DNA from 2 places in the Verrucosispora sp. NA02020 genome. Region 1 is predicted to be linked to the other one. Evidence: riboswitches for the same ligand, from Rfam matches in the RefSeq annotation. Region 1 holds a riboswitch; the other holds the start of a gene.

Region 1 (5,274 bases):
TGGCCGCGATGGCCGGTGGCAGGTTGGTCAGGCCGGTGTTGTTGGGCGAGTTGTTCACCACGGCGGCGCAGTCGAACTTCGCTCCGCTCGGGCCGGACGGGAACTGGTAGTCGTTGTACGCCTGGTTCCCACCGTGGCAGTACGGCCAGCCGTAGTTGCCGGCCTCGGCCACGATGTTCCACTCGACCAGGCCCGCCGGGCCACGGTTCGGGTTCGCCGAGGCGGCGTCCGGACCGTAGTCGGCGACGTAGAGGGTGTCGGTGGCCAGGTCGATGCCGATCCGGAACGGGTTGCGGAAGCCCATGCCGTAGATCTCCGGCCGGGTCTTCTCGGTGCCCGGCGGGAACAGGTTGCCCTCCGGGATGGTGTACGTCCCGTCGTCCTCCGGGTGGATCCGCAGGACCTTGCCGCGCAGGTCGTTGGTGTTGCCGGAGGTGCGCTGCGCGTCGTAGTCGGCGCGGCCCGGCCGCTCGTCGATCGGCGTGTACGCGTCCGACTGGAACGGGTTGGTGTTGTCACCGGTCGCCAGGTAGAGGTTGCCGGCCGAGTCGAACGTCATGGTGCCGCCCGCGTGGCAGCAGGTGTTGCGCTGGGTGTCGACCTGGAGGACGACCTTCTCGGAGGCCGCGTCGATCGCGTCACCGCTCACCGTGAACCGGGACAGCACGTTGCGCGCCACCCCGTCGTTCGGGGCGTAGTAGAGGTACACCCAGTTGTTGGTGGCGAAGTCCGGGTCGAGGCGGATGCCGATCAACCCGTCCTCGTTGCCGGTGAAGACGTCGAGGTCGATGGCGGTGACCGTGTTGCCGGTGTCCGGCTTGACGATCTGCACCCGGCCGTCGCGCTCGATGTAGAAGACCCGGCCGTCCGCGGCCACGTCCAGCTCCATCGGGTTGCTGGTGTTGCTGTCCAGCGTCACCTTCTCGAAGCTGGCGGTCAGCGAGGCGCCGCAGTCGGCGTCCTGCACCCCGGCCGCGGTCCGGATGCCGCCGAGCAGATGACCGAGGAACTGCGGCTCGGCGTACGACTCGTTGGTGTGGCCGCCACCGGTGTACCAGGCCCGGCCGCCGTCGTAGTCCTGGCACCAGGCGATCGGGTGGTCGTGACCCATCGCGCCGGAGCCGGGGGAGTAGCTGGTCTCGTCCAGCGTGGCCAGCACGTGCACCTTGCCGCGCGGGTTGGTGCGGTAGTTGTACCACTCGTCGAACCGGGACCAACGGTCCGGCAGGTCCGCGGTGGACGGGTGCGCCGGGTCCTCCACCTTGACCGTGGCCTGCTGGTTGGCCGGGTGGCTGTTGAAGTACGCCCCGACCAGGCCGCCGTACCACTCCCAGTCGTACTCGGTGTCGGAGGCGGCGTGGACGCCGGCGTACCCGCCACCGGCCCGGATGTAGCGCTCGAACGCCGCCTGCTGGTCGGCGTTGAGCACGTCACCGGTGGTGGAGAGCCAGATCACCGCCTGGTATCCGGCGAGGTTCTGGTCGGTGAAGGCGGTGCTGTCCTCGGTGGCGTCCACGGTGAACCCGTGTTCCGCGCCGAGCTGCTGGATGGCGGCGATGCCGCTCGGGATCGAACCGTGCCGGAAGCCGGCGGTCTTGGAGAAGACCAGCACCGAGAACGGGTCGGCCTCGGCCTGCGGGGCCGGCGCCTGGGCTACCGGAACGGGGGCGGCCTGGGCGGCGGGTGCGCCGGCGAGCGTGGTCGCGGCCAGTCCGAGGGTGAGAAGGGTGGCGGTCATGGGCACGCGCATACGGCGTGGTCGGAACACTCCGGTCTCCTTGATCCTTGCCGGACAGGGGTCGCGGGGGCCGGCTCGCCGAAGACCGTCCCTGATGGAGCCGCAGCCGGAGTGCCGTGCCAGGGCTTCCGTTGCGGCATTATGTCGAATCGCTGAACAAATTAATTCCGCTGAATCGATCCATGGCAAGGTTTCGATGGGTAACGTTTCGGTATCGGTGGGCTGTAATTACCGTTTTTATGTGTGAAGCACGCATTCCCCCTGTGCAAGGCGGGGTCCCCTGCTAACGCCTGCGGTAGAGGAAGGGACCCCTCCTAACGCCGGCGGCGGAGCAGGCCCCCCTGGCGGGACGCACCTTGGCAGGTCAGCGGATCTGTCGTACGGTGGCCACGCAAGTGACCCACGGGAGCCCGGTCGACCGGGCTGAGAGGGGGGCTGTGAGCCCCCGACCGTCGAACCTGATCCGGGTAATGCCGGCGCAGGGAGGAGAGTTGCCGTGCCGTCCCTGGGACGACTGCATCTGATCACCGACACCCGGCCCGGGCGGGATCCGCTCGCCGTGCTCCGGGCCGTACTGCCGGTGGCCCGTACCGAACTCCTGGTGCAGGTCCGGGTCGAGGACTCCGCGACCGACCGCGAGGCGTACGACCTGACCCGACGGGTCCTCGCCCTCTGCGCGCCGTACGCGGTCGACTGCCTGGTCAACGACCGGCTGCACGTGGCGTTGGCCACCGGCGCGGCCGGTGGTCACGTCGGCGCGGACGACCTGCCGGTCGCGGCGGCGCGGCAGGTGCTCGGCCCGGCCGCCGTGCTGGGGGCCACCGCCCGCGAACCGGCCTCGGCCACCGAGGCGGTCGGTGCCGGCGCGAGCTATCTGGGCGTCGGTCCGTGCCGGGCCACCACCACCAAGGACGGGTTGCCGCCGGCGATCGGCGTCTCCGGGCTGCGGGCCGTGGCCGAGGCGGTCACCGTGCCGGTGTTCGCCATCGGCGGGGTGACGGTGGCGGACGTGCCCGCGCTGCGCGCCGCCGGGGCGTACGGGGTGGCGGTGGTCGGTGTGCTCTCGGCCGCCGCCGATCCGGCTCGCGTCGCGGCGGAGCTGATCGGAGCGTTGACGTGTTAGCAGGGGACCCTTCCTCTACCGCAGGCGTTAGTAGGGGGCCCTTCCTTACACCCGACGTAGCTGTCGTGGGTGGGGGGCCGATCGGGCTGGCGATCGCCTGGCGCTGTGCGGCGCGCGGGTTGCGGGTGGTGGTGCACGATCCCGCGCCCGGCTCGGGTGCCTCGCACGTCGCCGCCGGGATGCTCGCGCCGGTGGCCGAGGCGTACTTCGGCGAGCAGGAACTGACCGCCCTGCTCACCGAGTCGGCCGCCCGCTGGCCGGCGTTCGCCGCCGAGCTGACCGAGGCGACCGGCGCCGACATCGGCTACCGCACCGAGGGCACGCTGATGGTCGGGCTCACCGCCGACGACCTCGCCGAGGCGCGTCGCCTCTGGGCGTACCAGCAGGGACTGGGGTTGCCGGTGACGCCGCTGCGCCCCTCGCAGCTGCGCGACCGCGAGCCGGCGCTGGCGGTCCGGGTCCGTGGTGGGGCGCTCGCCGCCACCGACCACCAGGTCGACCCGCGCCGCCTGGTGCCGGCACTGCGACTCGCCGCCGAGCGGGCCGGTGCGACGGTGGTCCCGGAGCCGGTGCGGACACCGGCCGACGTCCGCGCCCGGGTGACCGTGATCGCCGCCGGCTGCGGCGCGGCCGCCCTCACCGGGTTGCCGGTCCGCCCGGTGAAGGGCCAGGTGCTGCGGCTGCGCGCGCCCGACGGCGGTCCGCCGGGCTTCCGGCACGTCATCCGGGGGTACGCCGACGGCGAGCACGTCTATCTGGTGCCCCGCGACGACGGTGAGGTGGTCGTCGGGGCGACCGTCGAGGAGCGCTCCGATCTGGCGGTCGGTGCCGGCGCGGTGCTGCGACTGCTGCGTGCCGCGACCGATCTGTTGCCGGAACTGGCCGAGTACGACCTGGTGGAGGCGATCGCCGGGCTGCGCCCCGGCACCCCGGACAACGCCCCGATCCTGGGTCCGTTGCCGGGCCGGCCGGACGTGCTGGTCGCCACCGGTCACCACCGGCACGGCATCGTGCTCACCCCGGTGACCGCCGACCTGATCACCGACCTGGTGACCGGGGCGACCGTCGACACCATCGGCCGCCCGTTCCGCCCCGAGCGCTTCGCCGCCGACGCCGGACCGGGTGACCGGTTCGGCGCGTTCGTCGCCGACGCCGGACCGGGCGAGGGCTTCGGCACGTCCGCTGCCCACGTCGGACCGGGGGACGGCCTCGGCGCGTCCGGCGACGCCATCCGACCTGCGCAGTGAACGGAGGATGCCTGATGGAGTTGACGGTGAACGGTGTCGGACGCCATGTGTCGGACGAGGTCACGGTCGCCGAACTGGTCCGCGACGTGACCCCGCAACCGCGCGGCGTCGCGGTGGCGGTCAACGGCGAGGTGGTGCCGCGTACCGACTGGCCGGCGACGGTGCTGCGGGGCGGCGACCGGGTCGAGGTGCTCAGCGCCGCCCAGGGCGGGTGAGCGGGATGGACCGCACACCGTCGACTGACGGGCCCGAGGTGGACGCCGGCATGAAGGGCTTCGAGCTGGGCGGGGTCCGGTTCGGCTCCCGGCTGGTCCTGGGCACCGGCGGGGCCGCCAACCTGCACGTGCTGGAGCAGGCGATCCGTGCCTCCGGCACCGAGCTGGTCACGCTGGCCCTGCGCCGGGTGGACACCGTCGCGGTCGGCTCGGGCGGCCTGCTCGACCTGCTGGACCGCTGTGGCGTACGTCTGCTGCCGAACACGGCCGGCTGCTACACCGCAGGTGAGGCGGTGAAGGTGGCCCGGCTGGCCCGGGACGCGTTCGACACCGACTGGGTCAAACTGGAGGTGATCGGCGACGAGCGCACGCTGCTGCCCGACGGGGTGGAGCTGCTGCGCGCCGCCGAGGAACTGGTCGACGACGGGTTCACCGTGCTGCCGTACACGTCGGACGATCCGGTGCTGGCCCGGCGGCTGGCCGACGTGGGTTGCGCTGCGGTGATGCCGGCCGGCGCGCCGATCGGCTCCGGGCTGGGCGTCAACAACCCGCACCACATCCGGCTGATCCGTCAGGACGTGACGGTCCCGGTGATCCTCGACGCGGGCATCGGCACTGCCTCGGACGCGGCCCTGGCCATGGAGCTGGGCTGTGACGCGGTCCTGCTGGCCAGCGCCGTCACCCGGGCCGAGGACCCGGTCGCGATGGCCACCGCGATGCGGTACGCGATCGAGGCGGGCCGCCTCGCGTACGGCGCGGGACGTATTCCGCGTCGCTTCCACGCGCTCGCCTCCACGCCCGACGACGGTCGACCAGACCTGTGACCCGCCACGTCGCCGATCCTGGTGTTGACCCGCCCCTCCAGGAGACTCTTCGTACCAAGCTCCAGCTGGTCTCGGGTGTGGTGCTGTTGACGGATCGCTGGGCGGCGCGGGGGGACCTGCGCGATGT
Region 2 (5,274 bases), 160 kb from region 1:
CTCGGCGTCGTGGGTGACCGTCACCAGGCCGTGACCGGCGTCGCGTAGCTCCGCGAACAGGTCCACCAGCTCCCGCCAGGTGCGTCGGTCCTGGCCGAAGGTGGGCTCGTCGCAGATCAGCAGCCGGGGCGCGGTGGCCAGGGCGGTCGCGACGCTCAGCCGCCGCGCCTCGCCGCCGGAGAGGGTGTACGGGTTCGCCCCGGCCAGGCGGTCCAACCGCAGCCGTTGCAGCAACTCGTCGACGCGTCGGCGGACCGCCGTCTCGGTGGCGCCGGTCCGTCGGGGGCCGAGTGCCAGTTCGTCGAAGACCGTGCCGGTGACGAACTGGTGTTCCGGGTCCTGGAACACCGAGCCGATCCGGCGGGCCAGCGCGGGTGCCCGCCACCGGTGAGGTGGGGTGCGGGCGTCGGCCCCGGCCAGCTCGACGCCGGCCGCCAGCCGCCCGGTGCCCGGCTTGAGCAGCCCGCCGAGCAGCACCGCGAGGGTGGACTTGCCGGCGCCGTTGGGGCCGAGCACGGCGAGTGCCGCTCCGGCGCGTACCGCCAGGTCGGTGGCGGCCAGCCGGGGCGGGTGGCCGAGCCGGTCGGCGGTGAGCAACACCTCGCCGGGGCCGGTGGTGGCCCGGCGCGGCGGGATCTGGCGGCCGGGCACCCAGACGCCGTCGGCGGCGAGGGCGTCGCCGTGGGCGGCGAACACGGCCTCCGGCGGGCCGTCGACGCGGACGCCGCCACCGGCGTCGAGCACCACCACCCGGTCGACCAGCGGCAGGGCGTCCGCCACCCGGTGCTCGACCAGGATCAGGGTGGTGTCGCCGTCGACCGCGCGGCCCACGGCGGCACGGACCAGGTCGGCCCCGGCCGGGTCGAGGTTGGCGGTGGGTTCGTCGAGCAGCAGCAGGTGGGGACGGAGCGCGAGCACGCCGGCCAGGGCGAGCCGCTGCTGTTCGCCGCCGGAGAGCGCGGCGGTGGGGCGGTCGCGGGGGTGCGGGAAGCCGACCCGGCGCAGCGCCTCGTCCACCCGGGGCCAGATCTGCGTGGCGGGTACGCCCCGGTTCTCCAGCCCGAACGCGACGTCGTCGCCGCTGCGGGCCATGACGAGCTGGGACTGCGGATCCTGGAAGACGATGCCGACCCGTTCGCGGGTCTCGGCGGGCGGCCGGCCGTCGATCTCGATGCTGCCCTCCTGTTCGCCGGAGTCCTCCGGCAGCAGTCCGGCCAGCGCGGCGAGCAGGGTGCTCTTGCCGGCGCCGGAGGGCCCGAGCAGCAGCAGCCGCTCGCCTCGGCGTACCCGCAGGTCCACGCCGCGCACCGCCCAGGCGCGCCGCCCGGCGTGGCGCCAGCCGAAGCCGCGCAGCCGCACCTCACCCATCCGCCACCCCCGCTCTCGTCCCCGACCCGCCGGTGGCCCGGTGGAGCCGGTCGGACCGGCTCCACCGGGCGTGGTCAGACCAGGTTCCGCTCGCGACCGGCGGGGAAGCGGTCCAGGACGCCGGTGCCGGCGAGCGCCTTGGTGAGCGCGTAGCCGCCGGCACCGGCGATCACGGTGGCGCTGAGCACGGTGAGCAGCGCGTACGGGATGCGGTAGGTGCCCAGCTCGTACGCGGCGTTCCAGGTGAAGAAGTCGAACAGGGCGGCGCCGAGGCCGGTCATCGCGCCGGCGAGCAGCGCCGTCGGCAGCCGGAACGAGCGGTACCGGAAGGCGGCGAAGGCCATCTCCGCGCCGAGGCCCTGGATCAGGCCCTGGACGATGGTGACACCGCCCCACTCGGAGCCCAGCAACGCCGACACCGTCGCCGCGACCGCCTCGCAGAACAGCGCGGCACCCGGCTTGCGGATCACCAGCCCGCCGAGCACCGCCGGGACCAGCCAGACGCCGTACATGACGGCCTGGCTGGCCGGGAAGAAGGCGAAGGCCGGGTCGACCGCCCGCCAGAGCAGGCCCCAGGCCCAGAAGATGACACCGAAGCCGACGGCGATCACCGCGGCCACGACGATGTCGACGGTGCGCCACCGGGTGGTGGTCGGTTGGCTCATGAGTGCTCCCAGTCCAGTGTCGAACCAGGCAAGACGCACGCCGCGTCCGGCGTGGCCGGGCGTGGCGGGCTGGAGGTGGACCGAACTCCCTGCGCTGGCATTACCCAGATCAGGTACGGAGGGTCTGCGGGCGGACCCGCACTCTCAGCGCTGTGCGCTCCCCTGTCGGAGGTGGTGTTGTCCCGCCGACGCTAACACCTTCGAAGATCGACGGACAATGTGATCTACGCAGGTCATGCCGGTTGCCGACGACCGTTGGTTCCGGAGGTGCCCACCAGGCGGGGGAACCCGCCCGGTTTCGTGACATCCATCGACGTCATCGGCTCCGGACGGTAATCTCAGGCCGCCGATCCACGAGGGCCGAGAGGCGGCAGGGTGAGCACAGACACGGACCATGCCGTGCCGGCCGGTGAACCGGAGGGTCGTCCGACGGGCGTGGCCACCGAGGAACGTCCGGCCGGGCCGGGCGGCGGCGAGCCGCCCCGACGTTGGCTCGGCGACCGGATCGGTTCGGTGGAGATCCTGGCGGCGCTGCTGGTCCTGCTGATCATCTTTCGTGATCCGTTGGCCGGGGCGCTCGACGATCCCCGCATCCAGACGTGGACCACCGTGTTCGTCTCGATCATGGTGCAGGCGGTGCCGTTCCTGGTCTTCGGCATCCTCCTCTCCGCCGTGATCGCCGTCTTCGTACCCCGGTCGTTCTGGGCCAGGGCGTTGCCCCGGCACCCGGCGCTCGCGGTGCCGGCGGCCAGCGCGGCCGGTGTGGTGCTGCCGGGCTGCGAGTGCGGGTCGGTGCCGATCGCGGGCTCGCTGATCCGCCGGGGCGTCACGCCGGCGGCGGCCCTGGCCTTCCTGCTGGCCGCCCCGGCGGTCAACCCGATCGTGCTCGTCGCCACGGCGGTCGCCTTCCCCAACAATCCGGAGATGGTCCTCGCCCGGGGGGTCGCCAGCCTGATCGTGGCAATGATCATGGGGTGGCTCTGGCTGCGGCTCGGCCGCACCGAGTGGATCAAGATGCCGCGTCGCCCGGAGCTGGACGATCCCCGGCGGAGCCGGGCCTTCTGGGCCGCCGTCCGGCACGACGTCACCCACGCCGGTGGCTTTCTGGTGCTCGGCGCGATGGCCGCCGCCAGCATCAACGTGCTGGTGCCGGAACGCTGGCTCCAGACCCTCGCGGACAACGCCTGGCTGTCGATCCTGGCGCTGGCGCTGCTGGCCGTCCTGCTCTCGCTCTGTTCCGAGGCGGACGCCTTCGTCGCGGCCTCGCTGTCGCAGTTCTCCCTCACGTCCCGACTGGTCTTCCTGGTGGTGGGGCCGATGGTCGACCTCAAGCTGATCTCGATGCAGGCCGGTGTCTTCGGCCGGCGGTTCGCCTTCCGGTTCGCGCCGGCCACGTTCGCGGTCGCCCTGCTGATGGCCACCGGAGTCGGGATGGTGCTGCTGTGAACCGACAGGCGCAAGCGGTGATCCTGCTGCTGCTCGGCGGGGCGGTGATCCGGGCCAGCGTCACCGACCTCTATCTGCGGTACGTCAAGGAGGGCCTGCGCCCGTTCCTGATCGCCGCCGGTCTGCTGCTCGTGGTCGCGGCGGTGATGACCCTCTGGCACGAACTGCGTCCCTCCGCGCCCCGCGCGACGGCCCCGACCGGCGGCGGGTCCACCGGCCCGGTGAGCGGTCCCGCCCCGGTGGCGACGGGCCAGACCGACGAGCACGACGACCACGGCCACCACGAGCCCCGGATCGGCTGGCTGCTCATCCTGCCCGTGCTCGGGCTGCTGCTGGTCGCCCCGCCGGCCCTCGGGTCGTACGCGGCGGGGCAGGCCGGCACCGCGCTGAACGCCCCCCGCGAGTCCGACTACCCACCCCTGCCGGAGGGCGACCCGGTGCAGGTCAGCGTGCTCGACTACGCCTCCCGGGCACTGTTCGACCGGGGCACCTCGATCGGTGACCGGCGGGTGGTCCTCACCGGGTTCCTCGCCACCGGCGCCGGTGGCGAGCCGATCCTCGCCCGGATGGTGCTCTCCTGCTGCGCCGCCGACGGTCGGCCGATCAAACTCGGGCTCACCGGTGACGTGCCGGTCGGGCTGCCCAACGACAGTTGGGTCGAGGTGGTCGGCCGCTACAGCGACCGGATCGGCCGGGACCCGGTCAACGACGCCGAGATCCCGTACCTGGAGATCGAGTCGTGGCGGCAGGTGCCGGTGCCCAAGCGCCAGTACGAGTAGCGTTCCGGACATGCAGGTCGACGCCCGAGGTCTACGGTTCGAGATCCACCCCGGCGGCCCCGACTCGGGTGACCCGGTGCTGCTGCTGCACGGCTTCCCCCAGCACTCGGGCGAGTGGGACGCGCTGGCGCCCGTCCTGCACGGCGCGGGCTTGCGCACGTACGCGCTGGACCAGCGGGGCTACTCGCCGCAGGCACGGCCGACCGAGGTGGCGGCGTACCGGCTGGGAGAGTTGGTCGCCGACGCGGTGGCGGTGCTCGACGCCCTCGGCGTGACGCGGGCGCACGTGGTCGGCCACGACTGGGGCGCCGTCGTCGCCTGGGCGCTCGCCGCCGGCCACCCCGACCGGGTACGCACGCTCACCGCGGTCTCCGTGCCGCACCCGGCCGCCATGGCGCACGCGTTGGCCCACGACCCGCAGCAGAAGGCGCGCTCGGCGTACATGCTGCTGTTCCGGCAGCAGGGCATGGCCGAGAAGACGCTGCTGGCCCTCGACGCGCTCGGGTTGCGGCGGCTGTTGCGCGACGTCGGTGACGACGCCCGGGTGGCCGCGTACGCCGACCCGCTGCGCGAGCCGGGCGCGCTCACCGCGGCGCTGAACTGGTACCGGGCGATGTCCCGCTCCGAGCTGGCGGCGGTCGGCCCGGTGTCGGTACCGACCACCTTCGTCTGGAGCGACCGTGACGTCGCCATCGGACGGACCGCCGCCGACGCCTGCGCCGCACACGTGACCGGTGACTACCGTCTCGTCGAGCTGTCCGGCGTCAGCCACTGGATCCCGGACGAGGCGCCCACGCCGTTGGCCGAGGCGATCCTGTCCCGCGCCCGCCCGCCCGGCTGACTTCTGCCGGCGTCGTAGCGGGAGCGCCGCGTCGACCTGGGGCGGCCGTGCCGCCGTCCGGCTGTCCGGCGGCACGGGCCGTGCGGGAAGCTGGGTGGGGTCGTCGGGCGGCGGCGATCCGAGGGAGGCGGGAGAGAGCATGACGCTGAGTGCCGAGGGCTACCTGGCCGAGGTG

The links. A riboswitch is a leader RNA that binds a small molecule or an ion and turns the genes downstream of it on or off. The one in region 1 is predicted to bind thiamine pyrophosphate.
Region 2: linked by a shared signal. The riboswitch ahead of HUT12_RS29075 (ECF transporter S component) and the one ahead of HUT12_RS28260 (thiamine phosphate synthase) in region 1 are both predicted to bind thiamine pyrophosphate.

The regions. Positions count from the first base shown of each region.
Region 1 is NZ_CP054923.1:6,339,936-6,345,209, reverse strand. Features, by position in the region: gene HUT12_RS28265 (ThuA domain-containing protein) at 1-1,738, opposite strand, end outside; TPP riboswitch at 2,132-2,240, shown strand; gene HUT12_RS28260 (thiamine phosphate synthase) at 2,235-2,861, shown strand; gene thiO (glycine oxidase ThiO) at 2,855-4,108, shown strand; gene thiS (sulfur carrier protein ThiS) at 4,123-4,323, shown strand; gene HUT12_RS28245 (thiazole synthase) at 4,374-5,147, shown strand; partial or broken gene HUT12_RS28240 (thiamine phosphate synthase) at 5,228-5,274, shown strand, end outside.
Region 2 is NZ_CP054923.1:6,503,105-6,508,378, reverse strand. Features, by position in the region: gene HUT12_RS29080 (ABC transporter ATP-binding protein) at 1-1,368, opposite strand, end outside; gene HUT12_RS29075 (ECF transporter S component) at 1,443-2,033, opposite strand; TPP riboswitch at 2,102-2,207, opposite strand; gene HUT12_RS29070 (permease) at 2,538-3,479, shown strand; gene HUT12_RS29065 (TIGR03943 family protein) at 3,476-4,258, shown strand; gene HUT12_RS29060 (alpha/beta fold hydrolase) at 4,269-5,099, shown strand; gene HUT12_RS29055 (sugar isomerase domain-containing protein) at 5,239-5,274, shown strand, end outside.